Regions from separate parts of the Brevibacillus sp. M2.1A genome, predicted to be linked through region 1. Evidence: predicted binding sites of a transcription regulator. Region 1 holds the regulator's gene; each other region holds the start of a gene.
What was found. The regulator LexA, encoded in region 1, represses DNA repair genes until DNA is damaged. The targets are predictions, from matches to a motif close to CGAACATATGTTCG.
Positions count from the first base shown of each region.

Region 2: a site for LexA is predicted at 1,720-1,733, ahead of HP567_RS21065 (DNA polymerase IV). Genes of this name have one in related genera too.
Region 3: a site for LexA is predicted at 1,470-1,483, ahead of HP567_RS24700 (WYL domain-containing protein). Genes of this name have one in related genera too.
Region 4: a site for LexA is predicted at 1,230-1,243, ahead of HP567_RS18845 (YolD-like family protein). Genes of this name have one in related genera too.

Region 1 covers NZ_JABSUY020000001.1:4,115,015-4,118,407, forward strand. Annotated here, with positions in the region: gene crcB (fluoride efflux transporter CrcB) at 14-379, opposite strand; gene HP567_RS19600 (DUF896 domain-containing protein) at 476-673, opposite strand; gene yneA (cell division suppressor protein YneA) at 750-1,085, opposite strand; gene lexA (transcriptional repressor LexA) at 1,248-1,871, shown strand; gene HP567_RS19615 (DUF456 domain-containing protein) at 1,922-2,407, opposite strand; gene HP567_RS19620 (DUF4269 domain-containing protein) at 2,516-3,091, shown strand; gene HP567_RS19625 (SOS response-associated peptidase) at 3,088-3,393, opposite strand, start outside.
Region 2 covers NZ_JABSUY020000001.1:4,393,195-4,396,587, reverse strand. Annotated here, with positions in the region: gene HP567_RS21080 (GNAT family N-acetyltransferase) at 1-242, opposite strand, end outside; gene HP567_RS21075 (VOC family protein) at 263-625, opposite strand; gene HP567_RS21070 (AraC family transcriptional regulator) at 748-1,617, shown strand; gene HP567_RS21065 (DNA polymerase IV) at 1,790-3,031, shown strand; gene HP567_RS21060 (hypothetical protein) at 3,028-3,393, shown strand, end outside.
Region 3 covers NZ_JABSUY020000001.1:5,173,486-5,176,878, forward strand. Annotated here, with positions in the region: gene rsgA (ribosome small subunit-dependent GTPase A) at 1-584, opposite strand, end outside; gene HP567_RS24695 (hypothetical protein) at 828-1,094, opposite strand; gene HP567_RS24700 (WYL domain-containing protein) at 1,191-1,412, opposite strand; gene HP567_RS24705 (MFS transporter) at 1,579-2,820, opposite strand; gene HP567_RS24710 (YcnI family copper-binding membrane protein) at 3,098-3,393, opposite strand, start outside.
Region 4 covers NZ_JABSUY020000001.1:3,922,119-3,925,511, reverse strand. Annotated here, with positions in the region: gene HP567_RS18850 (bile acid:sodium symporter family protein) at 145-1,119, shown strand; gene HP567_RS18845 (YolD-like family protein) at 1,327-1,578, shown strand; gene HP567_RS18840 (hypothetical protein) at 1,795-2,028, opposite strand; gene HP567_RS18835 (GNAT family N-acetyltransferase) at 2,207-2,764, shown strand; gene HP567_RS18830 (hypothetical protein) at 2,825-3,010, opposite strand; gene HP567_RS18825 (glycerophosphodiester phosphodiesterase family protein) at 3,083-3,393, opposite strand, start outside.

The DNA.
Region 1 (3,393 bases):
TCCATTGAACGTATCAGGACCATTGCCTACCCAGCCATATTCCAACCGCACAAGAAAGTAGCCCGACTCCCAAACTGAGAAGAGCGTACAAAGTGCCACGCAACAGGTGGCCTTCTCCCCAAAAAGTGACCACTTCCAAGGAAAAGCTAGAGAAAGTCGTAAATCCTCCCATGACCCCCGTTGCAAATAAGAGATAGAGTGTTGGAGATAATATGCCACGTTCTTTCCCCAGCACGAACAAGATGCCGATGATCAACGATCCACAAACATTGGCGATCCAGGTTCCCCATGGCCATCCCGGCTGATTCGCAAGCAAAGACAATAGGTAGCGCAAAAGAGAGCCAACTGCTCCTCCAACCGCTACAGCTATCCACGCCATCGCTTTCCCTCCCTGGCAATCAAAGCGTTATGTATGTCACAGAAAAAGACACCCTAGCGTCAAGCGAGGATGTCTGTCGTATCAGTAATTGTTATCTTACTGTTTTGGCTTATTTTCTTCAAGGTCTTCCACATAACGGATGGAATCCAAATTAGCTCTCAATGAAAGCTTAACGGCGTCAATGTACTTTTGGCGCAATGCTTTTTGTTCGAGCTTTTCTTCTTCAGTCAAACCTTCTTCGCGAGATTTTTTGACCAATTCATTAATGCGTTTAATTTCTGCGTCAGATACCACTGCTGGTTCCTCCCACTCTGTAGTAGTGCCGCTTCATTATACCACATTCGAATGATCCCGCAAGACAGCCGAACACTTACGGCATATCAGGCATGATCAGAGTCTGACCCGGGTAAATCCTGTTGCTATCCAAACCGTTCGCTTCCTTGATTTCTATGATATAGTCACGAACATCTGTATGCTGATCTGAGTAGCGAACGGCTAACAACCATAGGCTATCTCCGGATTGTACGGTTACCTCAATGCCTTGTGGCTCCTCCATTGGCGAAGAAGCAAACACTAGTTCGGTCAACAAGTAAAAAAAGAGAATAAATGTAATAAGAAACAAGAGAGCTTGACCTCTCGTGATACCAAAACGAACACGACGTTCTTCTTTTTTCTCGAAACGATTACGTACTGTCGATGAATTCATGATAATGGCCCCCTTACAAACATACGTTCTGTCCTTTTGTAAACTCATAATAAATGAGAACGTATGTTCATGTCAACAATGAATCGAACTTATGTTTGTCGAACGCAAGCTCCCATGGTATAATATAGGAAAATATGTTCGAGAAATCAGGGGTGTCTTTCTATGTCAAAATTATCGAGTAGACAACAAGCCATCATCGAGTTCATACGAAAGGAAGTTCGTGATAAAGGATATCCGCCTTCTGTACGTGAAATTGGAGAGGCTGTCGGACTCGCTTCCAGCTCAACGGTACATGGTCATTTGGCACGTTTAGAGAAAAAAGGCCTCATTCGTCGAGACCCTACCAAACCTCGCGCCATCGAATTGCTATCAGATGAAGATCGTTTTCAAGACAATTTCGAAGACTCTGTCGTCCGTGTGCCCGTAATCGGAAAAGTAACTGCTGGACAACCGATTACAGCCATTGAGGATGTGGAAGAATACTTCCCGCTTCCAGACAATATCGTGACTTCAGACAAGGTCTACATGCTGCGTGTCTCCGGGAACAGTATGATTGATGCCGGAATTCTCGACGGAGATTACGTCATTGTTCGCCAACAACACGTAGCGAACAATGGTGACATTGTCGTAGCCATGACAGAAGAAGACGAAGCGACCGTCAAAAGATTTTTCAAAGAAAAGAACCACTTCCGACTCCAACCGGAGAATGCCACAATGGAACCGATCATTCTGGAGCATGTCACCATTCTCGGTAAAGTCATCGGTGTCTATCGCCTCATTCACTAGTTTCCACGTAAAAAAGGACAGCCTCGGCTGTCCTTTTCGTTTTCTATATGTTATCTGGCGATAAAAAACCAGATGATCATCGTAACTTGCAAGATGACTTTTACGACCGCACTGCCCAAAAATCCGATCAGTGAACCTACCCCTGCTTTCACTGCTCGCTCCATCGATTGCTTCTGCACCATTAACTCTACGAGAACGACGAATACAAACGGCAAGATCAGCATACCAAACGGTGGAAACACGAAAATCCCGAGGATAATTCCGACCGCAGCGGCAATGGACGACCATTTTGACCCCCCATACTTTTTCACGAAGTACATGTTCGTCAGCAAGTCAGCACCGTAAAGTAGAATGCTTAGAACGACCATTCCCCACCAAAAGGATGCCGGCAATCCCGCTCCCGGATCTGCAATAAAAAAGTGATAGAGTAAAAAGCCCGCCCACAGCAAGATCGTATCAGGTAAAACGGGTAAGAAAATTCCTGCGATGCTAAGCAAGAACAATAACACAACTACGACCCACAAAAATATTTCCATCCACTACACTCCCTTCATTTAGGTATACGAGTGATTACCGATTTCGTTGCGTACTTATTCACTTTTGTCTAAACTATTTTAAAAGAAACTAGACATGGAGGTTGTCCCATGAGAAATTGGCATGATCTCTCTTACCTGGGCAGAGGAACATCGCGCCAAAAAGCGGCGTTGGAAGCAATTCAACAGACGCACATCATGGAAGTACTATCCGATTACCGTCCAGTGCTTGCCGGAACCATCCCATTGAACATTGACGTTGTAGGAAGTGATCTGGATATTATTTGCGAGAGTCATGATTTGCATCAGTTTGAGCAGGTTGTTCGTAAAGCGTTTGGCTGTTTGCCTGGATTTGAAGTGACTCAACTAGATATAAAAAGTATTCCCACGTGCGTTATCTCTTTTTTCACAGCTGACTTTTGGTTTGAATTGTTTGCTCAACCGTTAGCTGTCGAAAAGCAAAATGCCTATCGTCATATGGACATCGAAGCACGATTGCTAGAAATAGGGGGCATGGATGCATACCAACACATCAGAGCTCTGAAGCAAAGCGGCATCAAAACCGAGCCTGCATTTGCTCGATACTTTCATATTCCAGGTAGTGATCCATATGAGGCCTTGTTGCAATTGGAATCGTTAACCGAACAGGAATTACGTGAAAGAGTTCATCTCCTACGAAAGGATTAATCTTCAAGCAAAGAGCCGACCTCTACTTCTTCAATACAGGAAGGATCATCATTTTTGGGGCTGCCCACTTTGGTAGATACCGGATACACCATCATCTCGCTGGAATCATAGGGGGTAAACAGTGACTGGAGCTGCAACCGATCATACTTCTCCCGATCAAGCCATAAGTCCTCGCCATCTTTCTTTAAGATGACAGGCATTCGCTCATAAATATTCTCCATGAGCTCATTCGCCTTTGTCGTAACAATCGTACAGGTATGTACTTTTTCTCCCTCTTGATTCGTCCACGTATCAAACAGGCC
Region 2 (3,393 bases), 280 kb from region 1:
GTGATACGGATGAGTTCAATACTTTGATGAGGATTGGTCAGCCCGGCGATGATGACGTAGCCGACGGGGTGGCCTGTTTCTTTTTTCTCGGCAATCATATGGAGGATGTCCGGGTCGCCAAGAGCGTTATGGTGCCGATCTGCGCTCCACGGAATAATGAACGGGGCATTCTCTGGTGCATTTTCTACTTCGCATACGAAAGGAATGTCTGCCGGTGTAGTTCGGCGCAAGTGGATGGTCATGCGTGTATCTCCTCTTTCATTTAACATTGGCTTACCATAATCAGATTGCCGTCGGGATCGCGGAAGTTGAACCAGTGGCCATGCTGGATAGGGGTGACGACTTCGACTCCGCTCTCTTTGAGAAAGGCATAGGAGGCTTCGATATCCAGTGTGTTGAAATGAAACAAGGGGGCATCATCTGTGATACGCTTCGGAAAGATTTTGCTGTCCAGGACGAGTGTCAGTCCACTTTGCAAAGGAATGCAGTATATATGCCCGAACATAATTTCACCGTCTATGGGAATGCCCAAGAGACGGCAGTACCAGTCGCGTGCGCGCTCGATGTCGCTGACGGCTACAAAAATAGCTCCGATTTGGGGGAGCAGAGGGGAAGTCGTTGTCATGTGATAGAGCTCCTTTCAATAGGCGTTTTTTTCACAAGATCGACCCGTCATCATCGTGCACGAAATGTCGGATCGCCCGATTTTGCATCTGCTATTCTGAGGAGGAAAGGGAGGTCATTACCATGGATTTGCTTGTAAAGCTGAATGAGGCTCTGGACTACATCGAAGACAATTTGACCAGCGAGATTGACTATAAAGAAATCGCCCGGGTAGCTTGCTGCTCCGAGTATCACTTCAAAAGAATGTTTTCTTTTCTCGCTGGTGTTCCGCTATCCGAGTACATCCGGCGTCGGCGCATTACGCTTGCAGCTTTTGAGCTTGCGGACAGCAACGAGCGGATCATTGACATTGCGATCAAATACGGATACGGATCGGCTGATTCCTTTGCCAGAGCTTTTCAGAATGTGCATGGAGTCACTCCGACAGAAGCCAGACATATCGGCCAACCCTTGAAGGCTTATCCACGAATGACCTTTCATCTATCCATAAAAGGAGGCAGTGCCATGAACTACCGCATGGAAGAAAAAGAGGCATTTCGTATTGTGGGTCTGAAAAAAAGAGTCCCGCTGATTTATCGTGGAGTCAATCCAGAGATTGCGGCTATGTGGGCTTCATTAGATAGGGAGACGATCCAGCAGCTGAAGTCGCTATCCGATATCGAACCACTAGGACTGATCAGTGCGTCCACGAACTTTTCAGAAGGTCGGCTGGAATATGGCGAGCTCGATCATTATATCGGCGTAGCCACTACAAAAGCTTATCCAGACAACCTGGCAGTACTTGAAGTTGCTGCTTCCACCTGGGCGGTCTTCGAAGCAGTGGGTCCTTTTCCCGATACGCTGCAAGATGTCTGGGCCCGGATTTATTCGGAATGGTTTTTATCCTCTGGTTATGAACAGGCTGAGGGTCCGGAGATTTTGTGGAACGAAAATAAAGACACTTCATCCCCAACCTTCCGAAGCGAAATTTGGATTCCTGTCGTGAAAAAGTAACCCTTTATTGGATTCGCTCTCGCTTGCGGAACACCTACCGATGTGTGCTTATCCGAGAGGAAATAATTACTAGCTTTTTTTTGCGCGAGACAGGCATAAAAACGAACGTTTGTTTGCTATAATAAGAACAAAGCAACAAGGGAACATAAGTTCTTATTTAGGGGATGATCGTATGTCCAATGCGAACAAGCGGATCGTATTTTTGATCGACATGCAGAGCTTTTATGCCAGTATCGAGAAAGGGGCCAATCCAGAGCTGCGAAACAAACCGATTGTCGTCGCGGGTGATCCGGAGCGGCGCAGTGGAGTCGTGCTGGCAGCGTGTCCGATTGCCAAGTCATACGGAGTGGTCGCGGCCGAAGCGCTGTGGCAGGCGCAGCAAAAGTGTCGCCAGCTCGTCGTTGTTCGTCCGCGCATGGAGATGTACATTCGCATCTCCATGCAAATCACTCGCATATTCGAGGCATTTACCGACAAGGTGGAGCCGTACTCGATCGACGAGCAGTTTCTCGACGTGACAGGCAGCGTTCACCTGTTTGGTGATCCGATGCAGATGGCTGCACAGATTCGGCAGCGCGTCTGGATGGAGACAGGAATCAACTGTCGGGTAGGCATCGGGGAGAACAAGGTATTGGCCAAGATGGCCTGTGATAATTTCGCCAAGAAACGGGAAGAAGGCGTTTTTTGGCTCAAGCGGGAAACGTTAGCGGATACGCTCTGGAAGCTTCCGATTGAAAAGCTGTTCGGCGTAGGCTCACGCATGAAGCGTCATTTTCATCGAATGGGCGTCTATCAGATCGGGCAGCTTGCAGATATGAGGCCAGCCATCCTCACCCGGCATTGGGGAGTAAACGGGGAAGTGCTGTGGCGCACGGCTCACGGAATCGACGATTCACCTGTGGCTTTGGATTCCTATGATTCACAAAAAGGGATCGGTCATCACATGACGTTGCCGCGGGATTACCATACAGCAGCGGAAATCAAAGTGGTGCTTTTAGAGCTGTGCGAAGAAGTGTGCCGTCGGGCGAGGAAAAAGGAGCTGATGGGCTCCGTTCTGTCTGTGGGCTGTCGTGGAGCTGATTTGGCTGCTGGAACGGGCTTTGGACGGCAGATGAAGCTCACGGAGCAGACGAATGATGCCATGACTTTGTACGAAGCGGCCTGCTTTCTGTTTGACCGCCACTGGCAGGAAACGCCCGTCCGCAGTATCGGGGTCAATCTGGGGCAGCTTGTCCCTGACAACGTGGTACAACTCAATCTGTTCACGGACAATCACAAGCGGCGTTCGTTGGCACAAGCTATGGATGATATCCGGACCCGATACGGTCAGGACGCCATCCTGCGCGCCACCTCTGTATTGGAAGCAGGACAGGCGAAAGAGCGTGCACGTAAGATCGGAGGACACTACAAGTGACGGAGCCGATGGTGTCTGACGAGCAGGAAATGATACGCCAGTATATTTTATTTGGCATTTTGTTTCGGGCGGTCATGGCCGATCTGGGGCAGATGCGGATTGTGCCGTTGAAGTTTTCTTATCAGATGATGTTCAATGAGCTCTCGCGGTGGGCGGAGCGGCAGCATCACCAGCTGCGTCGCATCCTGCGGCAAAGAGGGTGCACAGTCGTCAGCTCACGACGTCAGGGACATATGTATGTCGTCCACTATCGACAACGCGGGTATGTGCGAGAAGCGATCTATACGATTGAGGTATTGCGGGCAGAGTGTCAGGAGCTCGTCCATTTATGGACCCGATATGAACAGCGAGGAGAGAACAAG
Region 3 (3,393 bases), 1.1 Mb from region 1:
GCGAGTTGATCCAGTCCTTCTCCCTGCTCAGCACTGACTACGTGAACAGGTACTCCGATCGCAACTGATTCTACCTCTGCCATGCATGCATCCAGATCGTCACACAAATCTGCTTTGGAAAGCACAATTACCGGATTGGCTCCACTTTCCCACGCGAGAATGAGATAGCGTTCTAACCTGCGCAAATTCAAATCATTATTCAAGGAATTCACGAGAAAAACGGTATCGACGTTCGCGGCCACAATCTGCTCTTCCACTGTATCCCCAGCTACTTTGCGGGAAAACTTGCTCTTACGTGGAAGAAGTCCGTGGATGGAGGCTTTCTTTTCCTCTGGGCGAGCACTGATCACTACCCAGTCCCCGACAGCCGGAAAATCTTCTCGCCCGATGGCTTCATAACGAAGCTTACCCGTTACTTCGCCCAAGAGCTCGCCATGCTCACTCCACAGACGATAAATACGTTTATGTTCGAGTGTGATACGTCCCACACTGTAGCCTTGCTCGGCATAAGGGGCAAAATGATTAGCAAAATACTCATTCCAGCCCATAGATTGCAATACTTGTTGATTGGTTAGTTGATTCACTGCGGATTCCCCCTGCAATTGGTTAAATATATGGCTATCAGCCAGAACCAGTCACAGTCGAATCCTCATTTGGTGAACGGTATTACTGTTCGCTTGAAAGGAGGATTCCTGTGACCCCGACTACGACACTCTGAACAAATTTGATGACTACCATAAAACATCTCTCCTTTAGCAAACCTACCATTCAGGTTTGGAATCATATTTCCCAATTATTGTACCATAATGAAACAAAATGCAACAGCGTCAATCTCCCCCGCCGCCGCCTCCACTATCTCCGCCACCACCGCTGTCTCCACCACTACCGCTATCACTTCCGCCGTCATAGCTATCCCAACGATCGTTTGAGTCGTGATCTCGATGATGATGATTGTGAGAGCTGTCTACAAAGAAGGCTCCGCCCCCGCTGTCTGAAGAGGAATGAGAGCGACTACTTCCGCCTTTTGCAGCTTTGGACGCCAAGACAAATACTACGATCAAAAACATGATGACGATGACAATGAAGAACTCCATTGTTGTCCCCGCCCTTCCTCTTTTTTGAAGTTGTTTCCTATTTAGTATAACATAGTGTAGCTGGAATAGGCTGGGGGCGTGGAGGATGATCCCTTTTCATCCGGCAAAATGCCCTGACACGGGTACGATCGCCAAAATGTTTTCCAATACAAATACACGATACGCCTTCCTCATATAACAATATGCTTTTAAGCTCCCTTTGTTCTCATCAATCTGTACCAGACGGCTCGTGCGCCTGCTAGTCTCTCCATCCTTCTTCAAATAAATGATCTCCACTGCTTGCTGCCGCGTTGCGTACCTTCTCAACTCCTGAATCATCAGGCTGTCACCACCACATAATGTGTCTTCTTGTTGTTGAGATCATCATATCAAAAGAGAACATTTGTTCGCAAGTTCTGTTTGCAATAACCAACGATTGCCACAACAAAAAGACATGCGCCCTAAAAATGGACACATGCCTTATACTTGTCACACTTTGTTTGACTCAGCGCCTTCTAAGCGCACGCCCGAACACAATCAGAATCGGTGCCAATAAAATAGCCGCCGCAACAAGAGAAGCTCGAATCGAAAAACGGGTTCCGATCCATCCGACAGCCGGACCGCCTGCCGTTTGTCCCAAGGCATTGGACTGGCCCATCATCGATAAAACCGTCGCTCGCACACTGCTCTCAATGTTTAGATTCAGCCACGTATCATACAGCGGACTGCTTAAAGACTGAATCACACCGATTAACAGCAATGCAACTAATGCCCAGCTAAAGCTAGGGGAAAAAGCAAAAGCAATCATCGCTGCAATTTTGAGCCCCGTCAACGTGAACATGCCCACAAGGACAACCCTCTCATTGTTCACATCCAGCCTTTTTTCTACAACGCCTACGACGATGAGGCCGAGTAAGCTTGCGAGTGCGGCAATGATCCCGAACCACATTGGCATTGAAATAGCCGCTAGCTCCGGAAAGCCAATTTCTGTGATCAAATGCGCTTCCCACAAACGGTCATACCCTTCAGAAGCTGCACCCGTAAATAGGGTCACGAACAAGATCAGCATGAGAATCGGCTGACTGCGAATCACTTGGGCACCCGAAGTCCACGTCTGAATCATTTCCTTCACGTGGGAAGCACCTTGCTCACGCTCACGAGGAATAAATCCGGTCTCCTTCATGAACAGAATCAGAAAGACACCAAGCCCTAGATACATAAGGCCACCTATGAGGAAAGGCAAATGGGGTGCGATTGTTGACAAAGCCACACTAAGTGCAATCCCGAGCAGATTCCCAAACAAGGAATAGCGCTTAGCCTTCATGAAAATCGTACCGATCTTCTCTTCTCCAACCTCATCCACAATCCATGCAGTATCCGCTCCACTGATAAACGTATACCCGAGACCACTGATGACTTGCGAAAACAGGACCAAGCCGAAGACAGAAATCAACGGTATCCAAGCATCAAGCACGGGAACGATCCCCTGCATCGAAAATCCAATTCCCAGAAAAAACATCCCAATAATGACGGAGCGACGGCGACTGTACGTGTCCGCAACTACTCCTGTTATCCCTTCAAACACCAACACGGATAACTCCAATACCGTCCCGATCAATAGCAATTCAAACGGGTTAAAGCCCAGTGTCACAATATAGTAAAGCGCATAGGTCGTGAACATGGTTGTATTGGCAAGGGAAGTCAAAAAACTTTTGATCGTATATACTTTTGTCGCATTCATAAACATGGAAGCAGTATCCACCTTTTTTTAGGCAGATGACGCGTCCCGTTTTCACATACTGATCGCTACTCTACAATCCGCTACTGTGCAAAATGCGTACGCGTCATGCTGCCGTTCCTATTTTTCCTTCCTGTGTACTTGCTTGCTCTGAATAGTGTTTTTAACATGTGATACACCTCCGAAAGTAATTACAACTATTATAGAATGATTTTAATTGCCATACAATGGAAAAAGCTGTGCAGTGTGATTGGACACACTGCACAGCTTAATTATGAAGAAGCACTTACGCTTTTTTTCTAAACAGACCTACGATGGAGATCAGCAACGCCAAACCGGAAAGTACCAATGGCAAGGTATTGTTGCTGCCTGCACCCGCTGCTTCCCCGGCAGGAGCAGTTGCCGGCTTTTGTTCTTGTCCATGCTCATGCCCTGCTTCACCTACACCAGCCTTAATGGTAGTGACAGACGCTGGCGTTTTGGAATCCTTGTCCCCTGTCCATTCCACAACCTCGCCATTTGCATAGGTCTGATAAGCCTTCCAAGCCAATTGACCCTCTTCTTTCGGGTTTGCCCCGACAA
Region 4 (3,393 bases), 190 kb from region 1:
CATGTATGAAAGTATGCAAGGTGAAATTCGAATAAATGATGCGTAAGTAATCTAATAATGAACTTTGGTCTTGTAACAATAATCTGTTCATGATAACATACCTCACATCACTAGCATCAAAGGACGAGACTTGAGGTGTATCAAATGAACGGGTTAGCCAAACTGAATCGATCGCTTGAGAAAATCATGCCCATACTAACGCCGAGCAGTGTTGCTATTGGCGTTTTAGCCGGGACACATTTGCAACCGTTTGCTTTTTTGTCCCCTTGGGTGTTTGCCTTCATGACATTTGCGGGCAGTCTCGGTTCAGGATTTAAAGAATTTGCAAAAGTACTGACCAGACCGCTCCCCTTAATCGTCAACTTGTTGATTCTCCATGCACTAATGCCGCTTGTTGCTTGGTCGATGGCGCGGTTGTTTTATCCAGATGATATCCATGTCATCACGGGCTTCTTGTTGGCTGCCTTAATTCCCACAGGGATCACGAGCTTTTTGTGGTCATCGATTTATTTCGGGAATATCGCACTGACGCTATCCATTATTTTGTTGGATACGATGCTCTCCCCACTGATTGTTCCGTTGGGGATGTCCTTGTTTTTGGGGGCTACCGTCGAGATGGATTTGGCAGAGCTGATGAAGGGTTTATTTTATATGATCGTGTTGCCATCTCTTGTGGGAATGCTGCTCAATCATTTGTCAAAAGGGAACGTCAAAAAAACGCTGGCACCAAAATTAGCGCCATTTTCCAAGATGGGTATGGGTGTTGTCGTCGCCATCAACAGCTCGATGGTCTCATCTTACTTTCATATGATGGATGCTAAACTGGTAGGAATGGCGGTCCTCGTACTCGTAGTAGCCATTTCGGGTTATGTAATGGGATGGGGGATCGCAAGGCTATTCGGATGGGAACGTGATGTGATTGTCACGTTAACCTTCAACAGTGGAATGCGAAACATTAGTGCAGGGGCAGTTATGGCAATCACGTACTTTCCGGCGCCAGTTGCTCTTCCTGTTGTTCTCGGTATGCTTTTTCAGCAAATACTCGCTTCTACCTTCGGAAAGTTTTTGGAGCTGGTCGAGAAAAGACCGCAGCATCAACCACAGGAACTATCAAGCTAAAAGCAAGAGCCGTTTTCCAAGACCAATGGGAGAACGGCTTTTTTCTTAGAGATTCTTCCTAAATAAAGCAATTTGTGAGACTTGGCAGGACAATATTGAAAAAAGGGTTGCGAACTTATGTTCTCATTTCCTATAATGTAAATACAATTTCCCACACAGGATGGGTATCTGGATTACAAATGTTCGTAGGTAGGCGGGTGGAAAGGTGTGGCTAACGGCAATCTTGAAGTAACGAACGAAGAAAGAGAGGCATTTATGTACATGCTGCGAGATTCTGCAAGAGAGAATTACCCCTTGAATGTGAGCTGGTGTGTGTCCTTTGAGGGGGAGCGGGGGAATACCTGTAGCATGTGGGGTGTGGTCAAATGGGTAGACCCAAAGGCGAGACGTGTTCAATTAGCAAACCAGACGGGTAGTCAATGGATCGAGATGGAGAAAATTATCAATGTACATGCATAAGGGAACGTATAGAAACCTTACATGAAAATCGACTCATCGTAAGGTTTCTTTCCTTTCTTTGCACAAAGAAGAGGATGTGTCACAAAACTTAACATGAAAACGCAGAAAATTCGAAAGTTTGGTTGACATTCGAATTTTCGATGTTAGAATATATAACATAGCATGCATTCTCTCCACTTCCTATTTTGACCCAATCATTGGGTCCTTTTTTTTTGCCTATGTTTCATTCTTCAAATACGGCTTTCCATCCGCTTGAAATAACTTGCTCACCATTCCATAAAGGCGACCTGACATGTTAGGAAAAACGAAGGAGTATTCATTCGCTCCTTGATTCAGCAAGACAATCGGTGCTTCCACGATGTAGGGGATTTTCATGAGATCGAGCATCTTCTTATATTCCTCTACCTTGGAATGGTCGACCGTATAATAAAATGACTTGGAAAAATTCATGCGAGCACGCTCCTTTTCCTTATTGTAGCATATCCTCAGTATGTCGTATAAATGGACATAATAAATATTATGTAAACACAATGTGATTTTTTCTTTATCCTTAGAAATAGAGAAGATTCACAAAGACCCCTACCTGTGATAAGATGAAAGACCAAAATTTTACCAATAGGAGAAAATGATGATCATCAGCCAACAACTACTTTCTGTGAACGGGTTATCCTACACGATTCGCTCTGCAATGGAGACAGATGCACAACAAATGTCGGAACTGCGACTGCAAATCGATGGTGAGACTGAAAATTTGGACAGAGAAAGAGGGGAGGCTTTCATCGATGTGCAAGGATTCGAACACATCATCAAAACGGATGCAGAAAGTGCAAGAAATTTGTTTTTAGTGGCTGTTACTCAAGATCGGATTGTCGGGTTTTCCAGATGTGCAGGCGTTTACTTAAACAGATTTGCCCACAAAGTAGAGTTTGGTGTATGTGTTTTACAAGAGTTCTGGGGTTATGGCATTGGGAAGAATCTCTTGCAAGAATCGGTTGACTGGGCAGACGCCAACCACATTACCAAAATGACGTTGAATGTAATGGAAAAGAATGAGAAGGCAATTGAGTTGTACAAACGGTTTGGTTTTGAAATCGAAGGGGTACTCAAAAACGACAAGGTCCTTTCTGATGGCAATTACTACAACACCATTATTATGGGTAGATTCAAAGGTGACATGAGAGCGTAATGAAAAAACTCCGCTAGCATAAGCGGAGTTTTGCTGTCTAATCATTGGTGAAACAGTTGTTTAACTGCTGAAGAAGCTACGGCTGGAGTGCTTTCTTTTATAATGAGAGCTGCCGTAATGGGAATGTCCGTACCGATTGCTAGAGCTATACTTTCTGCGGTGTTTGTAATCGCTGCTGCTGTATTTCCGGTACTTATGCGAAGATGAGTGATTACCGAGTAAATTTTTCAAAAGCTTCTTAAGCATATCAATCACTCCTAGTTAGGTTGGAAGTCTATTCCGTATAAGTATATACGAATATGTCTGAGAACCGTTTCATTATTTTTCTACGTTTTCGTGAAAAGCTGGACCAATCAGATCGATCCGGTTCGTCCATATTCCACCTGTAAAGCTTTCTGGCACCCGTTTTAAATCAGTCGGAACATCAAAGCCTTGCGACACATCTCCACTGCCTGCGACTAGGATCACGCGTGTGTCTTTTGCTTCCATTCTTGCCATGAACCGATTCGGCCAACCCCAGAGCCATGGGGCAATCTGATCGGGAATATGCAATTGGGTTTGTGCACAGGCTTCTGGTACATATCCGGACCAACCTGCTGCTATGTACGGGATCAGGCAGCTTTTCATTG